DNA from 3 places in the Pannus brasiliensis CCIBt3594 genome. Region 2 is predicted to be linked to each of the others. Evidence: predicted binding sites of a transcription regulator. Region 2 holds the regulator's gene; each other region holds the start of a gene.
What was found. Region 2 encodes HrcA, which represses chaperone genes, less so after heat shock. Its sites were predicted from a motif close to TTAGCACTCNNANNNTNNGAGTGCTAA; they were not measured.

Region 1 (6,174 bases), on a different contig from region 2:
ACAATCCCGTACCCCGTCGAGGGAAAGTTTTGTGAAATCCAATCCCAGACCGCGCCAGATTTCCGCGAGGGAAATGCCGTATTTCGTGGGCATCCGATCGCCCCCGTGGAGGACGACGGGAACCCCTTGGGCCGCGAGAAGTAACGCCGTGACGGGCATAACCGGGGCCGTCCGCGAGCGCCCGTCGTAGGGATTGCCGAAAACGGTGACGGGATAGGCGAAAGCCGAGGGCTCGATCGACAGTTTCGGCCCGAACGCGTCGTAAGCGTCGAGGATGCCCGCGAGTTCCTCCGAAGTGGGACGCTTGATCCGGTGGGCGATCAGAAAAGCGCCGATCTGCGCCGGGGTCGCCTCTCCGGTCAGCATCAATCGGGTGGCGAGTTCCGCTTGCGATCGGGTGAGATTTTTTCCGGTATGAACCCCGCTACCGATCGATTTCAGTAATTCTCTAAAAGTATCGCTCATCTGGATTAGGAATTTCTGGATTACAACGGGGTTAGCGTTTTTGAATTACGGTCAATTCTAGCCCTTTAACGAGGCGGTTTCCAGGGCCGTGGCGGTAGAACAGGTCATCTGACGCACCAATCGGCAGAAATGTTCGATCGGCGGAATTTGCAGGCGATCGTTAGTCGTTACCAGCACGACCTGACGGGTGGGACGCTCGTTCAGTTTACCATTCGATAGGAGAGATCCGAAACCGTTATCGGGTCGGGAGATCGGGCGGATCGCCAGACTAGAATCCCCGCGGGCATCGTGCAGGGCCGATCGGGGCAGGAGGGCGATCAGATTTCCCTGACGGACCACCCCGCGGAACGCGTCGAGGGTATTCAGTTCCATCGCCGTTTTCAGGGTCGCGTCCTGCCGGGAAAACCATTCCTGTACCAATCTCTGCATCCCGTAGCCATCTTTAAACACCACCTGCGGGTAACGGATCAATTCGGGCCAGGGGATTTCCTCGTAGCGGGCCAGGGGATGATCGACGGCGAGAAGCACCTCGATCTCCTCCTCGTATAGTACCTCGACCACCATCTCCGGACTAGAGGTTAAGAATCGATTATTCATGACCAGCGCGATATCCACCAGCCCGTCCCGGAGAACTTTCAAGGCTCGATCGCTTCCCAGCGCCGTTACCCGTAATTGTACCTCCGGATAATCGGTACAGAATTTCTGCAAAATCGGCGGTAAATAGTGGGCGCAGACCGAATGAATCGCCGCCACGCACAATTCCGGCTGTTTTCCCGCCCGCAAGTCCGCGAGTTCCTGATGGATATTCGTCCATTCCGAACAGATACGCTTGGCGCGGGGCAGTAATTTCTCCCCGGCGATCGTCAACTTCGCCCGCGCGGTGCGATGGAACAGGGGTAAACCGAGATCGGTTTCCAACGATTGGATCTGTCGGCTGATCGTCGATTGAGTGACCCCGCACTGTTGGGCGGCCTGACCGAAATTGCCCGTATCGGCTACCGCTAAAAACGCCTGCAACTGCTCGATCCGCATTCTCGCTCGCTGTAATTCCTTCGTGTCATGATTTCATGAAGATAACGGATATTATCGCCGCGTTAATGTAGAAATTGATACCGACGGGGATTTTTTTGGAGGCGGGAGGGTAGGGAGTAGGGAGTAGGGTTTTCTTTCCCTGTTGTGTGAGAAACAGAGTTTTCGGTTTGATACAGATCGACAGGATAGCGATCTCCCCATCTCCCGACACCCGACCCCCTATCGGGGAAAATTAGCACTCCTCGCGTAAGAGTGCTAAATTGACTAATGGAGTCCCCAATCAAAAATCGAACTATGGCGAAAATTATTGCATTCAGAGACGATTCCCGACGGGCGCTAGAGAGAGGCGTGAACGCCCTAGCGGACGCGGTGAAGATCACCCTCGGGCCGAAAGGTCGGAACGTGCTGTTAGAGAAGAAATACGGCGCGCCGCAGATCGTCAATGACGGGATCACCGTCGCCAAAGAAATCGAATTAAGCGATCCTCTCGAAAATACCGGGGCGAGACTGATCCAGGAAGTGGCCTCGAAAACCAAAGATCTCGCGGGAGACGGTACGACCACCGCGACCGTGATCGCCCAGGCTTTAGTGAAAGAAGGCTTGAAAAACGTCACCGCGGGCGCGAATCCCGTCGCTTTAAAGCGGGGATTGGATAAAACGATCGCCTATCTAGTGGAAGAGATCGCCAAAGTCGCGAAACCGATCGAGGGAGAAGCGATCGCCCAAGTCGCGACCGTTTCCTCCGGCAACGACGAGGAAGTCGGACAGATGATCGCCGAGGCGATGGATCGCGTCACCACCGACGGGGTGATCACCGTCGAGGAATCGAAATCCCTCACCACCGAACTGGAAGTGGTCGAGGGGATGCAGATCGATCGGGGCTATATCTCCCCCTACTTCATCACCGATCAAGAAAGACAGATCGCCGAGTACGAGAATCCGTTAATCCTGATCACCGACAAAAAGATTAGCTCGATCGCCGATCTCGTTCCCGTCCTCGAAACCGTCGCCCGTCTCGGTCGCGCGCTGTTAATCATCGCCGAGGACGTGGAAGGGGAAGCCCTCGCCACCCTAGTCGTCAACAAAGCCCGCGGCGTGTTAAACGTGGTCGCCATCAAAGCCCCCAGTTTCGGCGAACGTCGCAAAGCCGTACTACAGGATATCGCCATTCTCACCGGCGGCCGTCTCGTTTCCGAAGAAGTCGGCTTAAGTCTTGACACGGTGACGGTGGATATGCTAGGGCAGGCCACAAAAATCACCCTGGAGAAAGACAACACGATCATCGTCGCCACCAGCGACAGCAAAAATAAAGCCGACGTGCAGAAACGTCTCGGCCAACTGAAAAAACAGCTAGAAGAAACCGATTCCGAGTTCGATAAGGAAAAATTACAGGAACGTATCGCCAAACTCGCCGGCGGTGTGGCCGTGATTAAAGTCGGCGCGGCGACCGAAACCGAACTCAAGGATCGCAAACTCCGCATCGAGGACGCGCTGAACGCGACCAAAGCGGCGGTAGAGGAAGGAATCGTCCCCGGTGGCGGTACGACGCTGATTCACCTCGCCTCGAAAGTGGCCGATTTTAAATCTTCCCTCGCCAACGACGAGGAAAAAGTGGCCGCCGATATCGTCGCCAAAGCCCTCGAAGCGCCCCTGCGTCAGTTAGCCAATAACGCGGGCGCGGAAGGCGATGTTATCGTGGAAGGCGTTCGATCGACCGACTTCGCCATCGGTTACAATGCCCTCACCGGCGCCTACGAGGATCTGATCGCGGCCGGCATTATCGACCCCGCGAAAGTGGTTCGTTCCGCCCTACAGAACGCCGCATCGATCGCCGGTATGGTATTAACCACCGAGGCGTTAGTGGTCGAGAAACCCGTCAAAGAATCCCCCGCGCCCGATATGGGCGGCATGGGCGGCATGGGTGGCATGGGCGGCATGGGTGGCATGGGCGGCATGGGCATGATGTAATCTCGCCGTCAGCTATCCGCTAAAATTCCCGGATAGGAAGCGGATAGAGCTTGACCCGACCTGATACAATCCAAATAACCCGTAAAGGGGGGGATTATCCCTCCCTTTGTTATTAGGAATTTGTCGTTTCTTTCTATGAATCCCCTATTCATTCCCGATTCTCCTACCGGTGAATATCGCTGTCTTCGTGATTTGAATCTTTACAATTCTCCCGCCTGTCGGGAATTAGCCACCCAAGCGGCGGCGGGAAGGCACTTACAGATTGTTTCCCCCGAAGTCGTGGACGATGGGGTACGGGTTCAATTACGCGAGGACGGGTATCTCGCTTGGTTGTCCGTAGAGGACATAGAAGCGATCGAACCTTCTCCCGTTCCCTATCAAGCGATTCCCGTATCCCGCGCCGAAATTGAAGAACGGATTCCCGATATTATCGCGTTCACCGAATCGGCGCGAAACACCCCCAATCATTATCTCTGGGGCGGAACCCTCGCGCCGAATTACGATTGTTCGGGATTGATGCAGGCCGCTTTTTCCGCGTCGGGCATCTGGATACCTCGGGACTCGTACCAGCAGGAAGCTTTTTGTCAGACAATACACCGCGAGGAACTGCAACCGGGCGATCTGATTTTTTTCGGGAATGAAAGAATAAATCACGTCGCCTTGTATTTAGGAAATAACTCTTATATTCACAGTTCCGGTAAAGAGATGGGCAGAAACGGTATCGGCATCGATATCCTCTCGGAAACCGGCGACGAGGTAAGTCGGAATTATTTTCACAAACTGCGCGGATTCGGTCGGGTAATGGGCGGTTATACCGAATAAACGGTCTCTCTCGACCCGATCGGGAAAATGTACCGAACGATACAGATTATCCCTCGCTATCTGTTGGAAAAGTAAAGAGAAACTACGGACACACGGAGAACGCGGGAGATCACTATCGATGGAGAAAACGTATCGCGCGATCGACCTTAATTTTGTCGGCCGGGAACGCGCGGGCGAGTGATATAGATCACTCGCCTATAGGGGGATCTATCACTCCCTCCCCTCTGACAACCGGTTAAGATCGAGATCATCTTGCTTATGGCGAAAACTGATAGCCTTATGGACACGAATGCCCTCCCGGTTGTTCGGCGTTTAGTCGAGATCGAGGTGAGAGAACAGCTAAATCATATTCCCTCTTCTTATCGGAAATATCTATCGGGAATCGACTTTCAACGGCTAATCAACAGCGCGATCGATCGTTTACCCCGCAGTTTCCGGACATTAGGGGAAAAATATCACGATAGCGAAACCAGGCGCTTACGCGTGAAAATCGCGGTGGAAAAAGCGCTCGCCGAGCAATTACAGGAGCTAAAATTGTATTACGTGCCGCGAACGGAGGTAGAGGGGGAAGACGAGATCCCCACCGCTTCCTTCGGCGAACTCTATTTCTCTCGATAATTCTCCCGTGTTAAAAAGGCTTCGGGAATATCTCGATCGCTCTGTAGCCCCACCCGCGTCACCGATTCGTGGGGTTTGGATCGCCAATCTTCCCCATAGTCAGGCTCTAGCATCTCCCGAAAATATCCGTCAAACTCTCGCTTTTTTACAAGAGATCGGCTTTAACACGATTTTTCCCGTTGTTTGGAATCGCGGCTATACTTTGTTTCCTAGCGACGTAATGATCGATCGGGGTTTCCCGAAAATCGATCCTTACTTTACCGAGAAGAATTTCGATCCCTTGACAATCCTTACAGAATGTGCTAGAGAGTTCGCGCTCGAAGTAATTCCCTGGTTTGAATACGGTTTTGCCGCTTCCCATCTGGAGACGGGAGGGCATATCCTCACGGCTTACCCCGCTTGGGCGGCGATCGATTCGCGCGGGAACCGGGTAAAACACGGGGGATTGGTTTGGATGAACGCGTTCGATCGAGAGGTACAGGATTTCCTGCTCGAATTAGTCCTAGAAGTGGCGAGAAATTACGATATTAAGGGGGTGCAAGGGTGCGATCGATTTCCCGCGCTACCGGTAGAGGGGGGGTATAATCCCGAGGTGATCGCGCGCTATCAACGGGAAACGAACCCGCGAACGATTCCCGCGAGTAATGATCCCCGCTGGGTACGCTGGCGGGCCGATCGATTAACCGATTTTTTAGAGAGAGTATACCGGGAGATTAAAGCGATCGATCCGAAATTAATCGTTTCCCTCTCTCCCGCGGTGTATCCCTTCTGTTTGAACCATCTCCTGCAAGATCCGAAAGCTTGGATCGATCGAAAAATTGTCGATTACCTTCACCCGCAGATCTATCGCGATAGTTTTTCCAGTTATCGAGCGGAAGCGAGAAAACAAAAGAATTTTTTATTCCCGAACGATTCGGTGAAAATCGCGCCGGGAGTTGCCTTTACCGCGAACGGAATCGATCTCGACACGGGAGATATTGAAAAAATCCTCGATTGTAATCGACGTTTGGGATTTGACGGTCAAGTGTTTTTCCACTACGAGGGACTCCGAAAAAATAGCGATCGACTGGCGATCGCTTTCCGAAACTTCTTCGGATAATCCATCGGTTTCCTCGCTTAATTTCCCGTTCCGATCGCTTCTTGTAATCGTTCTTTGGTTAGAGTTCGTAGGAGATAGACCGAGAGAGGCGGCTGACTCATCGCCCGGACGGACGAATCGTTTAAATATTCGGAATAATCTTTCTTCCCGTTTAGATAGGTCTCGAAAAA
Region 2 (6,174 bases):
AAAAATATCCCCGTTTTGGCGGAAAAAGGCTATCGGGTGTACGCGCTCGATTTGTTGGGGTTCGGGGGTTCGGATAAGGTGAAACTCACCTACAGTATCGACCTCTGGCGGCAACAGATCGCCGATTTCTGGCGGGAAAAAATCGAGAGACCGACCGTATTCGTGGGCAATTCGATCGGCGGACTGATTACCCTGAATTTAATGGCGGAAAATCCCGAAATTACCGCGGGAGGGGTGATTATTAACTGCGCGGGTGGGTTAAATCACCGTCCCGAGGAGTTGAACCCGCTGTTCCGTTTCGTGATGGGAGCGTTTAACCGGTTGGTGACTTCGCCGATTACCGGGCCGTTTATTTTCGATCGCGTCCGGCAGAAATCGCGCATCCGGGAGACGTTAAAACAGGTTTACCGCGATCATACGGCGATTACCGAGGAATTGGTGGAAATGCTCTATCAACCTTCCTGTGACGAGGGTGCGCGGGAAGTTTTCGCCGCCGTGATCGCCGCGCCTCCCGGCCCGGGACCGCGGGAACTCTTGCAGAAGATCGATCGCCCCCTGCTGGTACTCTGGGGAGAGGATGACCCCTGGACACCGCTCGCGGGTTCGGTAATCTATCAGGAACGGGCGAAATCGGGAAATAATACGACTTTCCACTCGATTCCGAACGCGGGTCACTGCCCTCACGACGAAAATCCCGCCAAGGTGAACGAATTAATCTTTCAATGGTTAACGACCGCTCTGTAAGGTTGTTGCCGATAAAATGGGGGAATAGCGAGGGAAAGAATCTCGCGCCCCCGAAAAAAATCTTTCACTCGGTCGGGATGACAGGTGTAGAGTTATAAAATCGCCGCGCTTCCCTTTTTTCTTCGGTCTCTCGCTCTCGTTTTCTCCTAACTATCGTCTACCGAAAACTATGTCTATTCCCGAAATCAGCGTTCACGATCTCGCCATCCGTTTAGAAAACAAAGACGCGACGCTACAGTTAATCGACGTGCGCGAACCCGATGAAGTGGCGATCGCCCGCGTCGAGGGGTTCGAGGTGTTACCCTTAAGTCAGTACGAGGAATGGTCGCCGACGATCGCCACCCGCTTCGATCCCCACGCGGAAACCCTGGTGATGTGCCATCACGGGATGCGATCCTGGCAAATGTGCCAATGGCTACAAAGTCAGGGCTTTACCAATGTTAAAAATATCGCGGGCGGTATCGATGCCTATTCCACCTTCGTCGATCCGGACGTTCCCCGCTATTGAGTCTTTTTTCTCTATACAGTTCGCGGTCACGGGGGTTATACTGTCGGAAAAATTATCATTAATCTTTTTTTAAGATATTTTTACCATGCCAGTCCGACCGAATTTGAGCGATCGCTATCAAAATATTTTACGGGCCACGATCCAGCACTATATCGCGACCGCGGAACCCGTCGGCTCGAAAACGCTCCTGGAAGAATACAAGTTCAGGATTAGTTCGGCCACGATTCGGAACGCGCTCGGTAAGCTGGAAAAAGAAGGATTACTCTATCAACCCCACACTTCCTCCGGACGCGTTCCCTCGGACTGGGGATACCGTCTCTACGTCGATGAATTGCTCACCCCGAACGATCGGGTGGGTAAGAAAATCGAACAATTTCTCGATCGGGATATTCAAGCGCGTTCTTGGAGTTTCGAGGCGCTTCTGCAACGGGCCACCCATTTACTCGCCAGTTTAAGCGGTTATATCGCCATCGTCACCCTACCCCACACCCGCACCGATACCCTACGTCACCTGCAATTAGTCCGGGTGTCGGACAGACAGTTAATGTTGATTATCGTCACCGATAGTCTACAGACTCGATCGATCTTGTTGGAGACTCCGCCGACGACAGCGGGAGATAGCGAGGATTGGCAGGAGGAAGAGTTACAAATTCTCTCGAATTTCCTCAACGAGAACTTAAAAGGCTATTCTCTGGCCGATCTCGCCGCGCTCGACTGGAACGAGATCGATCGACAGTTCGCGCGCTACACCCGTTTTCTCAAACAATTAATCCGGGAAGTGAGTACCCGTCTGCAATCGTCCTACACTCCCTCACTCCTCGTTCACGGGGTTTCCGAGGTGATCCGTCAGCCAGAGTTTTCCCAACAGCCACAGGTACAGATGTTATTGCACTTGCTAGAGGACGAACAGGATCGTTTATTCCCCCTGATTTTCGAGTTTCCCGATTTAGATAAGAGCGACAAACGGGTGAAAATCTCGATCGGTTCGGAAAATCCGCTCGAATCGATGCGTCCCTGTACCCTGATCTCGGCCGTTTACAAACAGGGAGAGATTCCCGTCGGTAGCGTGGGAGTGATCGGGCCGACGCGGATGCTCTACGAGAATACGATTCCCCTCGTCGAATCTACCGCCGATTTTTTGACGGAAACGATCAGTAAGTAGACCTCCCGCAAACGCGAGAATCGAAAGTCAAATTCAACTAAAAACTTACGATTTCAAGAATAAAAGAGCGGAAAAGACACGCTCGATATTTTTACGATCTCTTGAATTCCGCTTTCTCTTCCTGACTCCTGTACGGGTGAGTTTCAAAATCCGCACCCACTGACTTCTATTCCGACGAGAGAATTTGGATCTTCGCGGGAGATCTAGTCAGGATAGGCCGCGTTTCCGATCGAGATCGTTAAGTAATTTAACGATCGAATCTGGATGGCGGTAGCGTTCCCTAAAATTGAAAGATAAAGAAGCGGATTGTTCCTAACCGAAACATTCTTCATGTCTATTTCGGGAGAAATTATCGTGGAAAATCTTACAGGAGCGATCGGGACCGAACAAACCCGTCAAGGATTAAGCGAGGGATACAGCGTTTTTAAAGGGAAAGCGTCGCGGGGAATTTCCGAAAGAGAGGATACAAAAAGCCCGCACTACACGATTATCGCCACGGACACCAAAGATCCGGGGCAACAGTATCGCGTGGTGGTCAACGTGAAATCGGTGGTGAATCCTCCCGATTTACGAGTTTTATTGGATACCGATTTTCAACACCCGATCGTCCGCCAATTTCTTAGCCTCGATTTCGGTTTTACCGCGATCGAGAAAGCGAACCGAAAGCCGGGGGGAATCGCCCTAGATTTTATCCGGGGTAATCTTTTCGATGTCCGACGGATGAAAGTTGTCCCCGCGGATAAAGATGGCAGTAATAACGATATCAATGACCTGATCGATTTTTGGGTACAACGGGCGATTCAAAGTCAAAAAGCCGATATTTACGCTTTCGGGGAACCGTTTAAACAGGGGTTCGGCATTCATAATATTCACATGAATCAGGGAAATTCGGGAAAGTTCGCCCGAGAGAACGGTGTTTATCAAGATGGTGCTTTGTTCTTTCACTTTCACGATCGGAATACCTGGATCGCGTTGTTTTGCGCGTTTCAATCCCAATCTTTCCATACCGACGATCGAACGGGAGACCCGCTCGATCGAAAGGGGAAAGTCGCTCGTAGTCCGGCCGATCTAATCCTTCCCGAAGACGAGAAACAACCGGAAGAAATTCGCATTATCGCCGCGTTAGTCAACCCGACCGGGGACGATCGGGGTAAAGAATTCGTGACTTTAATTAACACGACTTCTAAGCCGATCGATCTCCAGGGTTGGTCGCTGAAAGATCGGTTAAAAAGAGAGTTACTATTAGAGGGAATCCTTCAACCCGGAGCGACAGTAACCGTCCCGATTCCCGCCGGTCGCGATCGCGATTTTCAGTTAGATAACGAGGGGGGAATTCTCACCCTGTTAAACGATCGACAATTGAAAGTTCACGGGGTTTCGTACACGCGGGAGGAAGCCGCTATACCCGGCCGGACGGTGATTTTTTAGGTTCCCTCGCGTGCCGGGGAAAGGGCGATCGCTTTCCGGACTTTCTCGATCTCGATCGCTCACAGATCCTCGACCGGATTGAAAACCCCGCGGATAATGTCCATCTCATCGACGCGCAACTCTAGCGCGGTTCCCTCGGTCGCGGGGGGATAGATCCGGACGCGGGCGATCCCGAGATCTTCTAAAATTATGCCGATCGTGCCGATACTCTCCAAAATCGCCCAACAGATCTTGATATCCGGACACTCGATCGCCAGGATGGAAAATCCCGCGTTATGGGTGATATACCAGATCGATCGACCGAGTAAAGTTTCTAACCCTCGATCGAGACAGGCCGAGTGAAAATGATGGCTCAAAGCGATCTCTAGTTGTCGGGTTAACAGGCGATCGTTAAGGCTAAATTCCGCGGGGGGCGTATCGTCGTTCATGGTTTTGTCGGACAGGGGGCTGTTTCGTGACTCCGGGGACAGGTTTCGAGATCTTCGGAAGGTTTCGCCGTCAGGCCGATCCACTCGTCCACCGCGGGGGCATCGAATCCCACCCGACAGTCTCCCGCGACTTCCAATAAAGGACGACGGATTAAGAGGGGGTCTTTGAGCATTAAAGCTAACGCGGTGGATTCATCGACGGTTTTCGGGTTGATTTCTCCCGATTTCACCCGCGGGGCGCTGGGGTTGAACCACGCGGCGATCGGTAGGGAACCGAAGAAAGGCCGTAAGGTTTCCACCGTCCAGGGAGTGGTGAGAAGGTTGTGAACTTCTAAGTCGTGACCGGCGGCGGCGAGGAGGGTTTTCTGCTTGGTATTGTTAATACAGCCCGGTTTCTCGTAGAAAATAACTTTAGCCATGATTTTCGGACAGCGCGAGAAAATGGTCGCGGACGAGATGGTGAACTTTTTTCGGGTACACTCGCCCGTATTTCTGTTTACTGGGCATCATAATTAAATTGGGGGCTTGACCACAGCGTTTCTGACAGCCGGTGGTCTCGATTTTCACGCTGTCCCCGAGGCCGTAGCGATCGATCGCCTCTTCCAGGGCCCGATAGATTGCTTTTCCCCCGTGTTTGGCACAGCCGGATTTATGACAGAGGAGAATTTTTCCCGAAATGGAGTTGACTTTCGTACAGGTTTGTGTATGGGCGGCGGGACAATTTAGGGAACAACTGAGGCGATCGATCTGGTAGGCTTTGAACTTAATTTTTTTGCCGTCTTCCTTAACTTTTTGTAGGCCGAGAATTTGCACCCGATCGCCGGGGAGGAAATCGCGGGAGAGATGGCCGCGCGCTTCTTTCGCGATGATAATTTTTACCGTTCGATCGCCGACGAGAACCTGTAGCGATTTAATCTTATCCGTCGTTTTACCGACGAACCGAAGAAATTCTCCTTCGATTTGAAACGGGGTCGTAAGTTGTAATCCCATGATCGTCCGCCTAGAATTGAATTCGTGAGTTTGGAGGCAGGAGGCGGGAGGATAGGAGAGGGGAAAGATGAGGGAGTGAAAACATTCCTACAAGTCGCCCGTTGTCTCTTTATCTCTCCGATCTTCCGTTTTCTGTATTGGTTTTTAGGAAATGAAAAAATCGGGGAATCGGAGGTGGGATGGTTTTTTCCGATTCCCGATCGATTCGGGGGGGATGGTGAGGGTTACGCGTTAACTAACTGTTTATGACGCAGTGCTAACACCTCGGGGTACTCTTCGCAGAATCGCTCGAAAGCGGTTATCTCGATCGACTTGGCGTTATCTTGATAGGCCGCTTCCGCTTCCAGTTCGTCCACTAATTCCCACGCGTCGAGGCAGACTTTAGAGGTCGGCCCGGCCGAGGCGGCCAGAGCGCGCGCTTCTTCGATCGCCCGGTCTAATTCCCGCAGAAGCAGGGGAGCTTTGGGATTTTCGAGGAAATCAGCCTTGTAGAGAATATCGCTCTCGGAAACGATACCGAGCAGATCGCCTTTGATAACGGGAGCGATGCGGATGCCGGTGTTCGCGAAAAGACGGGCGATGTATTCCACACCCAGATCGGGATTGATGACGATACAGGGCTTGGTCATGATTTCATAGACGCGGATCTTAGCGGGGTCTTTGCCGTAGGCGACCACTTTCGTGATGATGTCCGTATGGGTAACGATTCCATAGGCATCGGCGGAATTGCGAGTTTCGACGATTAAGGCTCTCAGTTCTTTAAACTTCATCAATTTGACCGCTTCCGCTACCGTTGCCGAGCCGCGAATAGTAGCGACATCTTGGGTCATAATATCTGATGCTTTCAGCATACGAGAAAACTCCTTAAATACAGATAGAGAATGACAACCAGAAATAAGTCAGTGTGTGTTTGT
Region 3 (6,174 bases), on a different contig from region 2:
CGGCGATCGCCGAAACCGGGGGCTTTCACCGCGGTGACGTTGAGAACGCCGCGCAGACGGTTGACCACGAGGGTGGCGAGAGCTTCTTTCTCGATGTCCTCGGCGATGATCACGAGGGGTTTACCCTGACGCGCGACCTGTTCGAGAACGGGAACGAGGTCTTGAACGAGGCCGATTTTTTTATCGGTGATCAGGATGGCGGGATCGTCGAAGACACATTCCATGCGCTCGGTGTCGGTGACGAAGTAGGGGGAGATGTACCCTTTGTCGAAGCGCATCCCTTCGGTGATTTCTAATTCGGTGGTCATGGATTTCCCTTCTTCGAGGGAGATCACGCCTTCTTTACCGACTTTATCCATCGCGGAGGCGATCATCTGACCGACTTCATCATCGTTACCGGCGGAAATCGCGCCGACTTGGGCGATCGCTTTGGAATCTTCTACCGGTTTCGCGTGTTCGGCGATTTTGCTGACGAGGAAATCGGTGGCTTTGTCGATACCTTTTTTCAGGGCGATCGGGTTGGCTCCCGCCGCCACGTTGCGTAAACCTTCTTTAACGATCGCGTGGGCGAGAACGGTGGCGGTAGTGGTTCCGTCTCCCGCGACATCGTTGGTTTTCGAGGCGGCCTGACGGATCAGGGCTACGCCGGTGTTTTCGATATGGTCGTCGAGTTCGATTTCTTTGGCGATCGTGATCCCGTCGTTAACGATCTGGGGCGCGCCGAATTTTTTCTCTAGCACCACGTTACGACCTTTGGGGCCGAGGGTTACGGCGACGGCTTCCGCGAGTAAGTCCATGCCTTTTTCCAGGGCGCGGCGAGCATCTTCGTTGTAGATAATTGACTTAGCCATAGGTTATCGTTATTCGTGCGAGTTGTAGTGGTTTCGGAAAAATGAACTATCGTTCAGAATCGGGCGGTAGAAGGAATCGGAACTATCCGGTTAATCCGTCGGGATCGAAGCTCGATGAGTTTGAAACTCCTGACTCCTGACGACTGGCTCCTGACTCCTCATCCCGACGAAAAATGCTGGAATCTAAGCCAGATTAGGCAACAGCCGCGAGAATGTCTTTTTCGGACAGGAGAACGTATTCTTCACCGCCGAGTTTGATGTCGGTTCCGGCGTATTTGGAATAGAGAACTTTATCGCCGACTTTCACTTCTAGGGGGGCGCGACTGCCATCGTCGTTGCGTTTGCCAGGGCCGACCGCGACCACTTCGCCGATCTGGGGTTTCTCTTTGGCGGTGTCGGGGAGTAAAATACCACCGGCGGTTTTTTCTTCCGAGGGGCTAACTTTGACGAAAACTCGATCGCCTAGGGGTTTAACGGTCGCCACGTTGATGCTGATTGCTGCCATGAAAGATCCTCCGTGTTTCTTCAATCGAGGGTAAGTGTCGCTTTTTTAGATTAGCACTCTTCCCTTCCGAGTGCTAATTTAGCGAACTTGGGATTCTCCCGGCAACCGCTCGATCGGTACGGTTTCCCGAACTAGCGAGGGATTTTTCCAACTTCCGGCTCTTGAATTCTCTCCCGTCGGGAGATTCGGTTTTTCGCCCGCGAGTTTATTTCCGTCGCGTCCGCGAAGGGGATCGTTTTCGGGAAGGTTTGGTTTTCGCTCGTTTTTTCCGTTTGATCGCCGAACCGATCCAATCGCTGAGGCTGTGACTCATCGCGCCCAATTCCAGGCCGACGAGAAAAGCGATCGATTCGCGGGGGTATCGCGCGTAGAAATCGATCGCTCGTTCCGGGAAAGCGCGCCAATCGGGAACGATCGCCCCGAATAGTTGCAGACACCCCAACGCGACGATCGCGACCAAGAGGAGAAAACTACCGAAGTAAAACAGACGGAACAGCGTACCGACGATCGGCCCGTGGGACAGCCAACCGCGATGGCGGATCATCGATCGATAGGGAAGCCATAGCCAGCGTAGGATTCCCCAGCGCTTGTACTGTACGGAGTGGATGTCGAGATCCGGCCCGAACATAAAGCCGCTAAACAGGTAACTTCCCGCTAATAACAGGGTTAAAGCCCCGCTACCGCTGACGAGGAAACCCATCCCGGCGATCGGGGGTAAAAAGAGGAGCGTCAGGCGATCGTGAGTTTTACCAGAAGGCATCGATCGAAAAAAAAGATACTTTTTTCAAAATCTATGCTATACTAGATAAAGTGCATTCGGGCGTTTAGCTCAGCGGTAGAGCGCCTGCCTTACAAGCAGGATGCCGGGGGTTCAAATCCCTCAACGCCCATCCCTTGCATTACTCGTCGTCAGGTATTTTCCACGCCCATCATCCAGCTTCTAAGGCGGGGTCACTCGGCTCGACTATAAGCCTACTAGGAAAAATTTGTCAATTCCCTCCCCCATTCCCCGAGCGGGAGGCAGTACCTATCAGTAAAGCTGATAGGGAAATAGATCTAAGTTTGATAAATTCCTAGGTGCTAAACAAACATCGATTTTACGATGGGTTTTCGCCCCCTAGAAGACACGATAGGGGACTGAATGAAGGGGAAACCGTACCGACCGAGATCGCGCACTTGAACGGCGAAATGGCTGAAAGGTATCTATAGCAAGGGTTCGGTCGATACACGCGCACTACATATATGCTATGCACTCTTGACAGACGTAATACGCTTAGAGTTGACCTAAGTAGCGTGAACCGAATAGTCAAACCGAGAGAGATATCGCGACGGCGATCGTGATAGCGTGAGTGTCGAAATGGTGGAGACCATGCCAGTCACGTTCCCTCACCGGGATGGGTACCGTGTCTGTCAGGGCTATTTTCGGGGCGATCGCGTTACCGCCTAGAGACTTCCCGGTGTGATTATCGACCGCTACCGATAGGTAGTTGACAAATTTTCACTTTTATGCAAGTCGCTTAAGGGAGAGAGTTGAGAGAGAGCGACTAGGTTTCGGTCGCGCGTGTTGGGCGAGAGAGTCCCTAGCTCGATTGATTTTAGGGAAAACGAGTACGGAGGGAGTCGAACCCCCGACACCCAGGACCGGAACCTGGTGCTCTATCCTCTGAGCTACGTACCCACGATAACTTTCCAGAATACTATTATAGAATACTACGATCGAACGCGGTAAAAATTCTCTCCGGCATGACCACCGAATCGCTCCACCTACTGATCAGTAACGATGACGGGATTTCCGCGCTCGGAGTCCGGACTTTGGCGAACACGCTGGCGGGCGCGGGGCATCGTGTCACCGTGGTCTGTCCCGATGGGGAGCGATCGGCCACCGGACACGGGTTAACGCTACACCATCCCATCCGCGCGGAGCGAGTGGAGGGCATTTTCCATCCGAACGCGGTCGCCTGGTCCTGTTCCGGGACTCCCGCGGACTCGGTGAAATTCGCGCTCAGTGGCGTTTTAAAAGAACGTCCCGATCTCGTTCTCGCGGGCATCAATCACGGTTCCAATCTCGGCACGGATATTCTCTATTCGGGGACGGTTTCCGCCGCGATGGAGGGCTTGATCGAGGGGATTCCCAGCATCGCCATCAGTCTGGCCAGTTTTACCGTTGTCGATTTCCAACCGGCCGCCGATTTCGCCCTGTCGCTGGTGACGAAAATCGCCCGTCATCCCTTTCCGGTTCCCACCCTACTCAATGTCAACGTTCCCGCGGTGAGCGCGTCGGCCATCCGGGGGGTGCGGATCACCCGTCAGGGATTGCGGCGCTACGAGGAAACCTTCGAGAAACGTCTCGACCCGCGGGGAAAAAGCTATTACTGGTTGGTGGGGGAGGTGGTCGAGGATATAGAACAGCCGGACTACACGCACCTACCGTCGGAGGTTCCCACGGACGTGCGGGCGATCCGCGAGAATTTTATTACTATCACCCCCCTGCAATACAATTTGACCGACGCTCGCGGTTTTCAACACCTACAGGAGAATCCTTGGTTTGACCCCTAGGGGATACATCTCGTGATATTCTGGTTCAATCAATACCGTTCGCGCTCCTATGGCCCCCTCTCAATTTGATTTTGAAGAAGAATTTGAAGAAACGCCGATCGTGACCTTATGGGATGAACAAGGTCGATCGCTGGATTGCTATCTTGACAAAGAATATACCCCTCCCGGCCGCAACGCTCTCACCTATATTCTCCTCGCTCCCGTCGATACTCCCGTGATGATCCTAGCCTGGGAAGAAGAGGCCGAGGATGAAGAATCCGACGCGTTTTTAATCGAGGATAGCGAGGAGATCGAGAAGATTTTCGCGGACGCGAAAGCGGTCTTGGCGGAGTTGGATCTCCAGCTAAAATTTACCGCCCATACTTTGACGGTGAGCGGTGAATTACCCCCGCTAGAGGACGATAATGTTCTTAGTCTGGAGATAGATTCCGAGGGACAAACCACCGAAGAGCCGGAAGAATTACAATTCTTGGCGAGCTTCTTTTTCGAGGATCAAAAATACTCGATCTATACCCCGCTCGCTCCGCTTTTGTTCCTGGCCACTTCGGACGAGGATAGAAAAAAAATAGAATTGCTTTCTCCCGATGACGAGGAACTCCAGCCGATTCTCGAAGAACTTCTCTTCGATGAACTCGAAGATCAACTCGACGATGGACTCGAATAAAACGGGGAGATTCTCCTGTTCTCGCGGTCGGGAAAAACGCGGGTTCAACGCTATCGATGGGACGAGAATCCCGATCGATTTCCCGTATCTCTCGGTTGACTAGATCTGTAACCACGCGAACACCCGATCGACGGTTAGTTCGATTTCGATGCCGGGTAAAATCGGTAAGGATGTCTCTCCCCGGAATATTTCAATTCGCTGTTCGGGAAAGATCGCGAGAATGATTTCTTCGATCGGGTTGATTAACCACCCTAATTCGGTACCGTACCGCGAACATAATAATAGATTTTCTAATACTTTGGTCAAGCTTCGATCGGGAGATAGTATTTCGATCGACCAATCGGGAGCGCTCTCGAAACGGTTCGCTACCCGTCCGCTCGCGTCGCGGGGAATCCCTTCCCAGCGGAATACCGCCACATCGGGAACGATAGCGTGACCGCCGAATATACAGCGTAATTCTGGAAATGCACAGGCAATTTTCGCGGGTTCGGCTATTTGATTGACCGTCGAACAGAACTTGTATTGTAAGCGGCTGTGTTCTCCTCGCGGCATGGCTTTTTGGTAAATTTTTCCGTGAATAAATTCGGAGGCCGGCCGCGTTTCGGGAAGTTGTAAAAATGCCTCTAAAGTGAGATTTCGGGGCGCGGTTTGCAGGGTACTTTTCGTTTACGATTCTCTTTCCACATCGATCGCTTGGACGGGAATCTCGATCGCTTCCACGTCGATCGTGTCGGGGGGTAGAACCCGCGTGAATTTTCCACCCTCGACTTTAATCGGTTCGCCACAGTTGGGACACTGGCACTCGCTCCGATTAAAACCGGTGAACTCGTAATTGCAGGCCGGACAGCGATCCTCGACGAGATTTTTCCGGAGCCACCAACGGAACCCCCACCAGCCGATAACGGGAGCGATCGTTAAAAACGCGACGAAAATTAAAAAACCGTTGACGATCCAGCCCAACCCGATCGAGCCTAACAATAATCCCATCAAAATCAGGGAAACCAGACACCCTAACCCCGAATCGTTGACAGAATAGGTACGGAAAAAATTGTTATTCATCGATCGGCCCCCGATAGCCTCGTTCCAGAGATTCCTTTCTAGTGTATCTCGCCCCGTTAACGATTCGGGAGCGAGTTACCGTAGAGGCCACCAGTTCACTTTATCCCGCGTGGCGCTGTAGACTTCCTTGAGGGCTTCCGGATCGAGAACCCGGATCGCGTCGCCGGAGGGATCGATCTCGATCGCTCCTACCTGTTGCATTCCTTTTAATACCTGTTCCACGGTGCGTTGATTGAGTTGGCAAGCGCGGGCGATCACGTCCACCGGCAGATCGAAGGTGTAAATTCCCTCTTTATCCGGTTGACTGCCTAACTCTCTTTCCTGATAGATGAGGGCGCGCAGTAAGGTGGCGACCGCTTGCGGGGGATAACTGCCACAATTGAGCAGGTGATACTCGAATTTCTGCCGGAGTTCAAAGAGAAGACGGTAACGTTCTCGGAAGAGTTCGTTATCGGCGTGGATGCGCTCGATCGCCTCTAGGGGGATTTTGATCACGTTGGTGGTTTTATAGGATTCCACGAGACAGGGAAAAGCCCGGC

Region 1: a site for HrcA is predicted at 1,730-1,756, ahead of groL (chaperonin GroEL). Genes of this name have one in related genera too.
Region 3: a site for HrcA is predicted at 1,407-1,433, ahead of groES (co-chaperone GroES). Genes of this name have one in related genera too.

The regions. Positions count from the first base shown of each region.
Region 1 covers NZ_JBAFSM010000005.1:10,365-16,538, forward strand. Annotated here, with positions in the region: gene V0288_RS03845 (anthranilate phosphoribosyltransferase family protein) at 1-465, opposite strand, end outside; gene V0288_RS03850 (LysR family transcriptional regulator) at 523-1,497, opposite strand; gene groL (chaperonin GroEL) at 1,792-3,465, shown strand; gene V0288_RS03860 (C40 family peptidase) at 3,601-4,287, shown strand; gene V0288_RS03865 (hypothetical protein) at 4,546-4,905, shown strand; gene V0288_RS03870 (glycoside hydrolase family 10-like protein) at 4,913-6,004, shown strand; gene V0288_RS03875 (alpha/beta hydrolase) at 6,022-6,174, opposite strand, start outside.
Region 2 covers NZ_JBAFSM010000039.1:19,112-25,285, forward strand. Annotated here, with positions in the region: gene V0288_RS17885 (alpha/beta fold hydrolase) at 1-744, shown strand, start outside; gene V0288_RS17890 (rhodanese-like domain-containing protein) at 914-1,252, shown strand; gene hrcA (heat-inducible transcriptional repressor HrcA) at 1,338-2,414, shown strand; gene V0288_RS17900 (DUF2278 family protein) at 2,745-3,842, shown strand; gene V0288_RS17905 (hypothetical protein) at 3,902-4,270, opposite strand; gene V0288_RS17910 (ArsC/Spx/MgsR family protein) at 4,267-4,689, opposite strand; gene V0288_RS17915 ((2Fe-2S) ferredoxin domain-containing protein) at 4,682-5,260, opposite strand; gene V0288_RS17920 (CBS domain-containing protein) at 5,485-6,111, opposite strand.
Region 3 covers NZ_JBAFSM010000012.1:18,526-24,699, forward strand. Annotated here, with positions in the region: gene groL (chaperonin GroEL) at 1-851, opposite strand, end outside; gene groES (co-chaperone GroES) at 1,045-1,356, opposite strand; gene V0288_RS07725 (metal-binding protein) at 1,562-2,116, opposite strand; tRNA gene V0288_RS07730 (tRNA-Val) at 2,175-2,246, shown strand; tRNA gene V0288_RS07735 (tRNA-Arg) at 2,962-3,034, opposite strand; gene surE (5'/3'-nucleotidase SurE) at 3,100-3,912, shown strand; gene V0288_RS07745 (DUF3727 domain-containing protein) at 3,962-4,576, shown strand; gene V0288_RS07750 (Uma2 family endonuclease) at 4,676-5,230, opposite strand; gene V0288_RS07755 (hypothetical protein) at 5,243-5,635, opposite strand; gene V0288_RS07760 (Crp/Fnr family transcriptional regulator) at 5,711-6,174, opposite strand, start outside.